Regions from separate parts of the Ensifer sp. NM-2 genome, predicted to be linked through region 2. Evidence: riboswitches for the same ligand, from Rfam matches in the RefSeq annotation. Region 2 holds a riboswitch; each other region holds the start of a gene.
What was found. Region 2 has a riboswitch for thiamine pyrophosphate ahead of C6558_RS26190 (ABC transporter permease). Riboswitches for the same ligand answer to the same signal wherever they lie in the genome.
Positions count from the first base shown of each region.

Region 1: it holds a riboswitch for thiamine pyrophosphate, as region 2 does, so the genes downstream of both, thiC (phosphomethylpyrimidine synthase ThiC) here and C6558_RS26190 (ABC transporter permease) in region 2, are expected to answer to the same signal.
Region 3: it holds a riboswitch for thiamine pyrophosphate, as region 2 does, so the genes downstream of both, thiB (thiamine ABC transporter substrate binding subunit) here and C6558_RS26190 (ABC transporter permease) in region 2, are expected to answer to the same signal.

Region 1 covers NZ_PVZR01000006.1:195,829-199,982, reverse strand. The annotation lists gene C6558_RS14655 (sensor histidine kinase) at 1-449, shown strand, start outside; gene C6558_RS14650 (sigma-54 dependent transcriptional regulator) at 453-1,814, shown strand; TPP riboswitch at 1,992-2,123, shown strand; gene thiC (phosphomethylpyrimidine synthase ThiC) at 2,218-4,041, shown strand.
Region 2 covers NZ_PVZR01000016.1:1,519-5,672, forward strand. The annotation lists gene C6558_RS26180 (radical SAM protein) at 1-581, shown strand, start outside; gene C6558_RS26185 (hypothetical protein) at 741-1,892, shown strand; TPP riboswitch at 2,242-2,344, shown strand; gene C6558_RS26190 (ABC transporter permease) at 2,486-3,229, shown strand; gene C6558_RS26195 (ABC transporter substrate-binding protein) at 3,264-4,154, shown strand, end outside.
Region 3 covers NZ_PVZR01000007.1:74,953-79,106, forward strand. The annotation lists gene thiP (thiamine/thiamine pyrophosphate ABC transporter permease ThiP) at 1-1,364, opposite strand, end outside; gene thiB (thiamine ABC transporter substrate binding subunit) at 1,396-2,424, opposite strand; TPP riboswitch at 2,474-2,591, opposite strand; partial or broken gene C6558_RS15885 (GNAT family N-acetyltransferase) at 2,726-3,209, shown strand; gene C6558_RS15890 (thiamine diphosphokinase) at 3,296-3,946, shown strand; gene C6558_RS15895 (ABC-F family ATP-binding cassette domain-containing protein) at 3,950-4,154, shown strand, end outside.

The DNA.
Region 1 (4,154 bases), on a different contig from region 2:
TCGCCGAACCGACGGCGATGCGGGAGGTGATCGAAGGCGCTCGAATGCTGCTGCGCAGCCGCTTTGCCGGCCGCATGGACGCGATCGTCATCGACCTGCCTGATAACGGCCTCAGCGTGCTCGGCAATCGCATCCGCTTGGAACAGGTGCTGATCAACCTGTTGCAGAATGCCCTGGAAGCCCTCGGTGATCGGGCAGACGCTGAGATCCGTGTGCGGTGCGAGTTAGGCCCCTCCGAAACAGTTTCGCTTGTTGTCGCCGACAATGGTCCGGGCATTCGGCCCGATATCCTCGAAGACCTTTTCACGCCGTTCAACACCTCCAAGGATGAAGGTCTCGGTCTCGGCCTTGCCATCTCCAAGGAGATTGTCGCCGACTATGGCGGCGACATCGAGGTCAAGACCAGCCCTGAGGGCACCGTCTTCACCGTGCGTTTGAAGAGGGCCTGAGCGATGCAGCAATCCGTATGCCTCGTCGACGACGACAGCGAACTCAGGCGGGCGATGAAGCAGACGCTGGAGCTTGCCGGCCTCGCGGTCTCCGCCTTTCCCGGCGCGGCGGAAGCGCTCGCAATCCTCAACCCGGATTTTAGCGGGATCGTCATCAGCGATATCCGCATGCCCGGGATCGACGGCCTCACGCTGTTTCGCCGGATCGCCGATTTCGACCCCGACCTGCCCGTCATTCTGGTCACCGGCCACGGCGATATCCCGATGGCCGTTCAGGCCATTAAGGACGGCGTCTATGATTTCATCCCGAAACCCTTTGCCGCCGACCGTCTGGTGCAGAGCGCACGCCGCGCCTTGGAAAAACGCCGGCTGGTGATGGAAAACCGCGCGCTGAAACGCGCAGCCGAAGTCGCCGGTGAGAGCCTGCCGCTGATTGGCCAGACACCGGTCATGGAACGGCTGCGCCAGACCTTGCGGCATATCGCCGACACCGACGTGGATGTGCTTGTTGCCGGCGAAACCGGCAGCGGCAAGGAGGTGGTGGCGACGCTGCTGCACAATTGGAGCCGGCGCCGCAACGGCAACTTCGTGGCGCTGAACTGCGGCGCACTGCCGGAAACGGTAATCGAGAGCGAGCTTTTCGGCCACGAGCCCGGCGCCTTCACCGGTGCCCTGAAGAAGCGCGTCGGCCGTATCGAGCATGCGAGCGGCGGCACGCTTTTCCTCGATGAGATCGAGGCGATGCCGCCGGCAACGCAGGTCAAGATGCTGCGAGTGCTTGAAGCCCGTGAGATCACGCCGCTTGGCACCAATATCGTGCGCCCCGTCGATATTCGGGTCATCGCCGCGGCCAAGATCGACCTCGGCGACCCGGCCCAGCGGGGCGATTTTCGCGAGGATCTCTATTTCCGGCTGAACGTCGTCACCCTGTCGATCCCGCCGCTGCGCGAACGCCGGGACGATATCCCCCTTCTCTTCTCGCATTTCCTGACGCGGGCAGCCGAGCGTTTCAAGCGCGACGTGCCGACGCTTTCGCCGGCCGTCAGCCACTATCTGAGGTCTCATTCTTGGCCGGGCAATGTGCGCGAGCTCTCGCACTTCGCCGAGCGCGTCGCCCTTGGCGTCGAAGGTTCGCTCGGCCAACCGATTGCCGCGGCGCCGACCAGTGCCGGCCTGCCCGAGCGGATCGAGCGCTACGAGGCGGAAATTCTGAAAGAAGCGCTGCGGGCGCAGCACGGCGACGTCAAGGCGACGATCGAAGCGCTCGGCATTCCGCGCAAGACCTTCTATGACAAGCTGCAGCGGCACGGCATCAACCGTGCGGATTATGCCGATCGCCGGGGATCAGAGAAGTCCGGCCGCTAGCGCATTTCCAGGAAAAGTGCGGAGCGGTTTTCCGTCAGGAAATGCGTAAAAACGAAAAGAACGAGCGTGCCCGCGGCTTCGTCTCATCCGGAAACGCTCTACCGGGCAATCAACAGGCCTGACACGCAACCTTCGGATTAACGCTTGACGGCGCATCCGGATCGATGGCTATCTCTAGGCATTCACCAGGGGGGTCCCGTCAAGGGGCTGAGATACTGCTGGGCGGATCGGCTTTGCCGACCGAGGCGCAGTGACCCGTTGAACCTGATCCAGTTCATACTGGCGTAGGGACGGTGCAGACATTGACGCCACGATTCCGTCATTCGCGCGGAATTTCAGGCAAACATGTCTTTTCCTTCCGGCTTCAGAACTGGGTCTCCAACCGCAAACTTGGAGCCTCATCATGAATATTGCCACCAAACCCGCAGAACTCTCGGTCACAAAAGGCCCGCTTCCCGCCTCGAAAAAGGTCTACAAGCCAGGCACGATCCATCCCGACATCCGCGTTCCCATGCGCGAAATCACCCTGCACCCGACGTCGGGCGAGCCGCCGGTCACCGTCTACGACGCCTCCGGTCCCTACACCGTAGAAGATGCCAACATCCGCATCGAGGATGGATTGCCAAGACCGCGCCGCGACTGGATCATCGCTCGCGGCGATGTCGAAGCCTATGACGGGCGCGACGTGCGGCCGGAAGACAACGGCTTTGCCTCCGGCGACCGGCTGACGCCGACCTTTCCCCTCCGTCACGCGCCGCTGCGCGCAACCGGCCGGCGCGCGGTGACGCAGCTTGCCTATGCGCGGGCCGGCATCATCACGCCCGAGATGGAGTTCGTCGCCATCCGCGAGAACCTTGGCCGCGACGCTGCACGCGCCGCGCTACGCGACGGCGAAAGCTTTGGCGCCCATCTCCCCGATCACGTCACGCCCGAATTCGTCCGCCAGGAGATTGCCAGCGGCCGCGCCGTGCTGCCGGCCAACATCAACCACCCAGAATCCGAACCGATGATCATCGGCCGGAATTTCCTGGTGAAGATCAATGCCAATATCGGCAACTCCGCCGTCACTTCGTCGATGGCCGAGGAAGTGGAGAAGATGGTCTGGGCCACCCGCTGGGGCGCCGATACGGTGATGGACCTTTCGACCGGCCGCAACATCCACAACATCCGCGAATGGATCATCCGCAACTCGCCCGTGCCGATCGGCACCGTGCCGCTCTACCAGGCGCTGGAAAAGGTCAACGGCATCGCCGAGGATCTCACATGGGAAGTCTATCGCGATACGCTGATCGAGCAGGCGGAACAGGGGGTCGATTACTTCACCATCCATGCCGGTGTCCGGCTGCACTATATCCCGCTGACCGTCGACCGCGTCACCGGCATCGTCTCGCGCGGCGGCTCGATCATGGCGAAATGGTGCCTGCACCACCACAAGGAGAGCTTTCTCTACGAGCACTTCGAAGAGATCTGCGACATCTGCCGCGCCTATGACGTCTCGTTTTCGCTCGGCGACGGCCTGCGTCCGGGCTCGATCGCCGATGCCAATGACGCGGCGCAATTTGCCGAACTGGAAACGCTGGGCGAGCTGACGAAGATCGCCTGGGCGAAAGACTGCCAGGTGATGATCGAGGGCCCCGGCCACGTGCCGATGCACAAGATCAAGGAAAACATGGACAAGCAGCTCGCTGTCTGTGGCGAGGCGCCGTTCTATACGCTTGGGCCCCTGACGACCGACATCGCCCCGGGCTACGACCACATCACCTCGGGCATCGGTGCCGCGATGATCGGCTGGTTCGGCACGGCCATGCTCTGCTATGTGACACCGAAGGAACATCTGGGGCTTCCCGACCGCAACGACGTCAAGGTGGGCGTCATCACCTACAAGATCGCGGCCCATGCCGCCGATCTCGCCAAGGGGCACCCGGCGGCCCGCACCCGCGACGACGCCCTGTCGCGCGCCCGCTTCGAGTTCCGCTGGGAGGACCAGTTCAACCTGTCGCTCGATCCGGAAACCGCCCGCTCCTTCCACGACGAAACCTTGCCGAAGGAGGCGCACAAGGTCGCGCATTTTTGCTCCATGTGCGGGCCGAAATTCTGCTCGATGCGGATCTCGCACGACATCCGCGCCGAGGCGCAGAAGGAAGGTTTTCAAGCGATGGCGGCCAAGTATCGTGAGGGTGGCGACCTCTATATGCCGGTCGACAGCGAGGCAGACGTTCGGGGATAACGACCACGCCAGAAGGGGCGGCGACCCCGCCCCTTCTGGCGCCCGGCGGGCTCCGGCACTCTTTACGCAATGGCCCATCTCTTCGTCATGCTCGGGCTCGACCCGAGCATCCA
Region 2 (4,154 bases):
AGATCATCCTGATGTGCACATTCCACCCGAGTCACACAAACGAAGAGGAGTTCAAGGAACGCATTTTGGTTTTAAAGCGAGCGGGCGTCCAAATAGGCATGGTCAACTACGTCATGAGTGATGACAACGTGGAGGCGTTCAAGCGTCGTCGGGACGAATTTGCTGAATTGGGCTTGGTTCTACACCCAAACCCGCTGTGGCTGAGCAACGGAACGTATTCAGATGCGAGCTTAATGGTCATGGCCGATGCGATCCCGGACCTTGACTTTCGCTATCGTACCGGCAGCGATGACCCGTTTGGCCTGCAATGCAGCTTTCCGGCGGTGGCCTATGAGGTAGACTACACGGGGAAAGTGTTTGTCGGCTGCCACCCCGCCGAGTTTGGATCGTTCTTCGATCCAGAGCTTCCAGCGCGGCCGACCTCGGCCGTGCCGTGCCCATTTCATTCGTGCGTATGCTTGGACAAGTATTCGTTTCTGGACGGTGTCGAGCGCAATCTAAGCCTCAATCCATTGGCTGAGTATTCGAAAGCATTGCAGCATCAGCACTCCTCGACTGCAGGCGAGTTGCTGCGGCCCTGAACGGGAACCCGTTCGCAGGAACGTTAAGGTGATTCGTAGTAGAGCGAAAGCTTCGGCTCATAGCATCTGATGGTTCTCACATGGCGGGTACTGCCACATCACGATGCGCGGTTACCTTATGCCTGATTCTTCAGGTATGCTGCAAAGACAGGAGTTATTGTGAAGCGACGCTCGTTCCTCAAGGCGGGTCTAGTAGCGGGCGCGGGCGTGGTTGCCGTGACGAAGGGGTCTTTGACGGTCAGCGCACGCGACCGATTGCCTTTCGTAAACGGAGAGAACTACGGCCTGCGCTCATCCGAAAACGGACTTGATCCCAGCAACGCTCCGGCAAATACGGCCGCGTTAAAGGCGATTCGGGACATGATGCAACGAGGCGGTGCACATAGAGGGGGAAAAATTGTCCTTCCTCGGGGTGGGGTCTACTTCTTTAACGATGAGATTAGGTTTGATGCAGATCGGATTGAGAAGGTACATAATATTTATCTTGAAGGAGAAGGTCAGCAGGCTACGGTTATGGATTTCTCCACTGCTGCTCCCGGGAAGTGCGGCATAAAATTTGGGCCTGGCGTAGGCTTTGGAGTACGCAATCTCTCCATTCGGAGTGCTCCGTCCCACAACATCGCGGTGGTCGGCGACAACTCGGGGGGCAGCAACTACGCGGCGCGCGGGATGTTTGAGAATGTAAGAACGCAGCAGGCTGGCGCCGAAGGAATACTTGTCCAAAATGCGTTCGGGATCGAAATGCGAAGCATTTGGTCGACGTTGAACGCGGGCGCTGGTGTTAAAATCTCCGGATTTTCAACCACAATTGCTGCCTATAGTTGCTATTCCTCAGACAATAAAGGCGTTGGCTGGCATATAGCTGGCTCTGTTGCCGCCGCGCTGTTTAATTGTTCAGCTGATCGCGACCTTTTTGGATTTTACATTGAGGGCTGCACAACCGTTAATATTGTCAGTGGTTACTCCGAAGGGTGCCAAAAGGAAGCTGTCTATGTCAGGGCATCACCCATGGCATCCTTGCCGCTGGCACTCCAAGAGCAAGTCAATGGTGCAAATCTCATCAAAATCGACGGATTTTACGCCTTGGAGAATAGCAAGATTGGTCTCAACAAAGCTGCCAATTTTCTGTCCGTGGAAGGTGTCTCCAACCAGGAAGCCACTGTTGAGTACACGGGGGCTTGGTCTTCCAATCAGCCCGGCCAATCACTCGGCGCGCGTTTCAACGGTACCGCTGGAAAGATTGTACGGAAACCGGGCATTAATCGCATTCAAGGTGACGTAGTGGACGTTGGAAGTGTAACAGTCTTATAGAAAGCGATGCAATCCCTACCGGCATCAGTACACGACACCATGTAAACGAGCGATTCAAGCAGCCGTTCGTGGGTGTGGTAGATATCCCTTGATGAAATATTCATATGCTTCCTTGGTGTTGTGTCTGATTATATTTTTATTATATCCTGTGTTTGCCGAGGCATTCACAATATTATTCTTTGGTTGTTCTGTCGTTATCTATAAATTCGGTATTTTTATGTGAATTCAACATGACGTGATTCAGATTTCGCACCCATTGCCAGTCACTGGTAGTCGTGTCCTTTTGTATTGGCGGAAACACAGAGTTTTGAAAGTATCCTTGACACATTTGAGAGTATCCCATAGGTTCAAGTATTCCGAGGGGAGCACTACTCTGTGCTGAGATGGCGGTGAGCCGGACCCTTGAACCTGATCCGGGTCATGCCGGCGTAGGAACGGGAAAAGAGCCAGTTTCGGCAAACTAATCGCGTCTTCGCTTTCACCTGGGTCTCCGTGATATTTTGTCTGGAGATCGATCGATGCTGTCTTTTGCCAAGTTGCCGCCGGATGGCGGGTTTGTATTTAGTCCGGGTTGCTGCGTCGGCTGACCGGCGATGCGCGTGTCTTTCACATTTGTTCGTAGCCTTGCTGTGCTTGCTGTCCTCTGGCAAGGGGCGGTCGTCGTCTTTGCGCTGCCGCGCTATCTGCTACCAACGCCGATCGAGGTACTGGCCGTCTTTGCGCGGCAGCCAGAATTTCTGCTTGAGCAGAGCTTGGTGACGATCGTCGAAATGCTGGCGGGGCTCGCGGTCGGCACGGCGTTCGGCGCTGCGACTGCTATCGTGCTCGCGGCATTGCCGCGGCTCGGAAAGCTCGTCTGGCCTTTCGTGCTCGTCCTCCAAGCCTTTCCTGTCTTCGTCATCGCACCTTTACTGGTGCTGTGGTTCGGCTTCGGCATGATCTCCAAGATCGTGATGGCGGCGATCATCATTTTCTTTCCCGTTGTTTCCGCATTCTCTGATGGGCTGCGACGCACCGATACGCAGATCCTTGATGCCGTGGCGCTGACCAAAGCGAGCCACTGGCAGGCGCTAAGGTTTGTGCGGCTGCCGCTGGCGTTGCCGGGGTTGGTATCCGGCCTGCGGGTTGCGGCCCCCTTGGCGCCGCTCGGCGCGGTCGTCGGCGAATGGGTTGGCGCCTCGGCCGGCCTCGGCTTCGTTATCGTCCAGGCAAATGCCCGCATGCAGACCGATGTCGTCTTTGCCGCGATGGCCATTCTTGCCGTGCTTGCCGTCGGCCTCAGGCTTCTCGTCGATGAGGCAACCCGTCCTCTCGCGCACTGGGCGCGGGAAACGTGAATTTCTGAGATCCATTGGGAGAGTTCATAACATTATGATCCGCAACTTTCTGTTTTCCGCCAGCCTCGCGCTCTGCGTCGTCTTTTCAGCCGGCTCAGCAACTGCCGCTGAAAAGCTGACAGTGATGCTGGAGTGGTTCGTCAATCCCGACCATGCTCCGATCGTTGTCGCCAAGGAGCTCGGCCTGTTCGAAAGGGCGGGGCTCGATGTCGAGTTGGTTCCGCCCGCCGATCCTTCAAGCGTGCCGCGTCTCGTTGCAGCGGGGCAGGCGGATATCGGCGTGCATTATCAACCGAATCTCTATCTCGATCATGCCGCGGGCCTGCCGCTTGTTCGCATTGGCACCCTGGTCGAGACTCCGCTTAACACCGTCACCGTCCTTGACGACGGTCCGATCCGAAGCCTTGCCGATCTGAAGAGCAAAAAGATCGGCTTTTCCGTCTCCGGTTTCGAGGATGCAATGCTCGGCCGGATGCTGGCCTCGGCCGGCCTCAAGAAAGAGGATGTCGAATTGATCAACGTCAACTTCGCGCTCTCCCCATCGCTGATCGCGGGCAAGGTCGATGCAACGATCGGCGGCTTCAGGAATTTCGAGCTGACGCAGATGCGGCTCGAGGGGCATGATGGCCGGTCCTTCTTCCCAGAAGAGCATGGCGTGCCGTTTTATGACGAACTCGTCTTCGTTTCCGACAAGGCAAAGGTGGCCGACAAACGCTTGCGGCCCTTCCTGGCCGCGGTGGAGGAGGGAGCGATCTTTCTCATCAATCATCCGGATGAAGCCTGGAAGCTGTTCGTCAAGGCCTACCCGAACCTGGATGACGAACTTAACCGCAGCGCATTCACGGACACTCTGCCGCGTTTCGCCAAAAGGCCGGCGGCGCTCGACCGTGGCCGCTACGAGCGGTTTGGCGCTTTTCTCTCCGAA
Region 3 (4,154 bases), on a different contig from region 2:
CGGAGCGGCGGCAAGTCGATCCATCGCAGGCGATGGAAGCCGCGGATGCCGAGGCTTGCTGTCAGTCGGTCGGTGCGTGCGGCATGTGTTGCCATCGCCGGTGCCAGGATCCGGTGCACGAACGGCAGCGCCATCAATGCGTTGATGGCGACGACGATGGCGGGGGCGAAACGGGCGACATCGCCGAAGGGGCGCAGGAGCAGAAACCATCCCGCACCGAGCACGACCGGCGGCACCAGCAGCACCAGCGACGTGCTGGCGGTGACAGTGCCCGCAAATGCCCTGGCCAAGGTCGGGGCGTGGCGACGCGCCACGACGATGCCGGCGGCGCGGATCATCGCGGCGGCCATGGTGACGCAAAAGAATGCCGAGAGGACGGCGATGACAATGCTGGTGACGAGAGCACGATGCACGGTCGGGTCGCCGGCAAGCTTCACCAGATCCGCACGCAGGCCGGAACCGACGACGGCGATCAGCGGTGCGCCGATGAAGAGCAGCGAGAACAGGATCCAGCCGGCGTCGGACGTCCGGGAGAGGCCGGTTCCTGCATCATAGCGTCTGGAGATTTTGCCCGCGGTTGCGCTTTGTGCAGGTTCGGTCGCGACACGCGTTAGAGCCAGGAGCAGGGCTCCGGTCATGACGATCTGTAGGGCGGACAGGGCGATCGCCCGCGGCGGGTCGAAATCGAAGCGCAGCGCCTGGTAGATCGCGACCTCGATGGTGCTGGCGGCAGGCCCGCCGCCGAGCGTCAGCACCAGCGTGAAGCTGGTGGCGCAGAGCATGAAGACGAGGCCGGCAGCACCTGGCAGCAATCCCCGAAGGACCGGCCACTCGACAAAGCGGAAGAGTGCGGCTGGCGGCATGCCGAGATTGGCGGCGGTTCTCCAGTATTCCGAAGGGATGCGCTCGAGCCCGGCGAGAAAGAGACGTGCGATAAGCGGCATGTTGAAGAAGACGTGGGCGAGCAGGATGCCGAAAAGGCCGTAGATGCTGATCGGCTGCTGCAGCCCGAGGCCGGCGAGGGCGGTGTTGAGCGCGCCCTGCCGGCCCCAGATCTCGATCAGCCCGAGCGCGCCGACAAGCACGGGCAGGCCGAGCGGCAGGGCCATCACCCGCAGAACCCAGACGCGGCCGGGAAAGCTCGGCCGGCGCGCAAGCGCCCGTGCGATCGGGATGGCAAGAACAACGGAAAGCAGCGTCGAAAGGCTCGCCTGCAGCAAGGTGAAGCGCGTTACCCGCCAGATATAGGCATCGAACAGCACGCTGTTGCCGAAGTCACCGCTCTGGAGCAAAAGGGCTGCAATCGCCAGGCCGACAAACAGCAGGATACCGCCGAGACTTAAAGTCCCGGCGGTCATCGTGATGCGATTTTCGGCAGGCGCGAACAAATGCGCCTCAGTTCTTGCTAATGGCGGCCAGCCATTCGTCGATCCAGGCCTTGCGGTTCGCCGCCACCTCTTCCGACGGCAGCAGGAAAGTCTTCTCCGGATTGACCAGCTTGCTAAAAGCCTCCGGCAGCGGCTCCTTGGTCGCCGCGACCGGCATCATCCAGTTGGTCGTCGGAATGATCGACTGGAACTCCGGGCCGGTCATGAAGGCGAGAAACTGCTTGGCAAGCTCCGGCTCCTTGGCGCTCTTGGTCATGCCGGCAACTTCGATCTGGATGTAGTGACCTTCCGAGAATTCGGCCGCCTGGTAGCGGTCGGTGTTTTCCGCCACCATGTGGTAGGCGGGCGACGTGGTGTAGGAAAGCACCATCGGCGCTTCGCCCTTGGTGAAGAGGCCATAGGCTTCCGACCAGCCCGGCGTTACGGTCAGTACCCTGTCCTTGAGCTTGGCCCAGGCGGCGCCGGCTTCGTCGCCATAGACGGCCTTGACCCAGAGAAGCAGACCGAGGCCCGGCGTCGAGGTGCGCGGATCCTCGATGACGATCTTCTGAGAGGCGTCGCCTTCGACCAGTTCCTTCAGGCTCTTCGGCGGCGTCTTCAAGGTCTGGGTGTCGTAGACGACGGCGAAATGGCCGTAGTCATAGGGAAGGAAGGTGTCGTCGGTGAAGTCGCCGGGTACCTTGACGTTGGCAGGCTCGATGCCGTGCGGCGCGAAGAAGCCGGTGGCCTTGGCCTCGGCGACGAGGTTTGTATCGAGGCCGAGCACGATGTCGGCCTTGGAGGCCGCGCCTTCGAGCTTGAGGCGGGTCAGAAGCTCGACGCCATCGGCGACGCCGACATAGGTGACCTTGCATTCGCAGGTCTTCTCGAAAGCTTCGGCGACCTTGGCACCCGGCCCCCATTCGGTGATGAAGCTTTCATAGGTGTAGACGGTCAGCGTCTTGTCGGCAGCAACGGCATTGGCCGCGAAGACAAGTCCTGCCGTCGCGGCAAGCGCTAGCCGGCTAAGAACCTTGAGTTGCGATGAATTGGACATGGCAGGCACCTCTCCCTAAAAATGATGTTGCATGGGAAAAGGGCGTATCGATCCGATCGCGTCTAATCCCTCCGCCGGTATGAGCCGGATCAGGTTCCGCGGGTTGGCGTTCAACGCCTCTCAGCCTTCGGCCGCCATGCGGTCGGAAGGCACCCCGTTAGAGCGGGTAGAGATTTACCGCCGAGCCGGTTTGATGGCAAGCGAAGTTTGAGGACGGCAAAAGCGCCCGCCCCGCATTTTCGCGCCGCGGCGCATGGGGTAAAATCGTCGGCAGAGTTTGCAGACGCCGAAGGAGCCTGCGATGACTGACATGCTCGTTCGCCTTTATGCACTGCCGGCACAAGCGAGATCACCGCTTGCTGACGGTATCGGCATTCACCGCGCAATGGCACCCGAACGAAGCTTGTTGTTCCCTGGATCGAGCAGACATTTGGCTCCGGCTGGGCGGGCGAGGCGGAGGCGGCCTTCAGATCGACGCCGACGTGCATGCACATCGCGGTGTTCGAGGACCGGATCGTCGGCTTTGCCTGCCACGATGTCACAGCGCTCGGTTTCTTCGGGCCGACGGGCGTCGACGAGGCCATGCGCGGACGGGGATCGGCGAGGCGCTCTTGCGCGTGAGCCTGACGGCGATGCGTGACGCAGGCTACGGTTACGCCATCATCGGCGGCGTCGGCCCGGCCGAATTCTACCGACGCACGGTCGGCGCCATCGAGATCCCCGATTCCAACCCCGGGATCTATGCGGAGATGCTGTTTCCCGATACCTTGCCCGAAGATCACTGACAACGAGGACGCAAAATCGCCGGATCGCGCCCTTGTTCGGTTTTCTTGCTTTTCCTTGCCCGTGCCTTTGCGCTATGGGCTTTGCCATGGCCCGATCCACCTTCACCATTCTGCTCGGCGGTGCACTGACCCCGACCGATCGCCTTGCGCGCCAGCTCGCAGGCAGCCGCTTCGTTGCGGCCGATGGCGGCATGCGGCATGCGCGGGTGCTATCCGTGACCCCCGACGTCTGGGTGGGCGATTTCGATTCGACCGAGGAGGCGCTGCTCGCGGAATTTGCCGATGTCCCGCGCGAGCCCTATCCCGCCGCCAAGGCTGCGACCGATGGCGAAATCGCTGTCGAGGCGGCGCTGTCGCGTGGCGCCGAAGCCTTGATCTTTGCCGGCGCGCTCGGAGGATCACGCAGCGACCATGCCTTCCTGCACCTGCTTCAGGCTGCTTCGCTGGCCGAACGTGGGTTGCCGGTGTTCATGACCTCGGGTGAGGAGGAGGCCTATCCGCTGCTTGCAGGCGAGATCGAAATCGATCTGCCGAAGGGCAGCCTATTCTCGATCCTCGGACTGACCGATCTCATCGGGCTTACGATCGTCAACGCGCGTTATCCGCTCACCGATTTCACGTTGCCGTTCGGGTCTTCGCGCACCGTTTCCAATGTCGCGGAGGGTCCCCTTCGCATTTCCCTCGACACCGGCCGGGCGATCGTTCTCGCCCGCCCCTATGACCTTTCCGGAGCCTGAGCCTTGGCGCCTCCCATTCTGAAACTCGACGATATCTTCCTGACCTTCGGTGGCACGCCGCTTCTGGCCGGCGCCAACCTGCAGGTGGAGCCGGGGGATCGCATCTGCCTTGTCGGGCGCAACGGTTCCGGCAAATCGACGCTGATGAAGATCGCCGCCGGTCTTGCCGAAGCGCAATCGGGCGAGGTCTTCCGCCATCCGTCCTCGA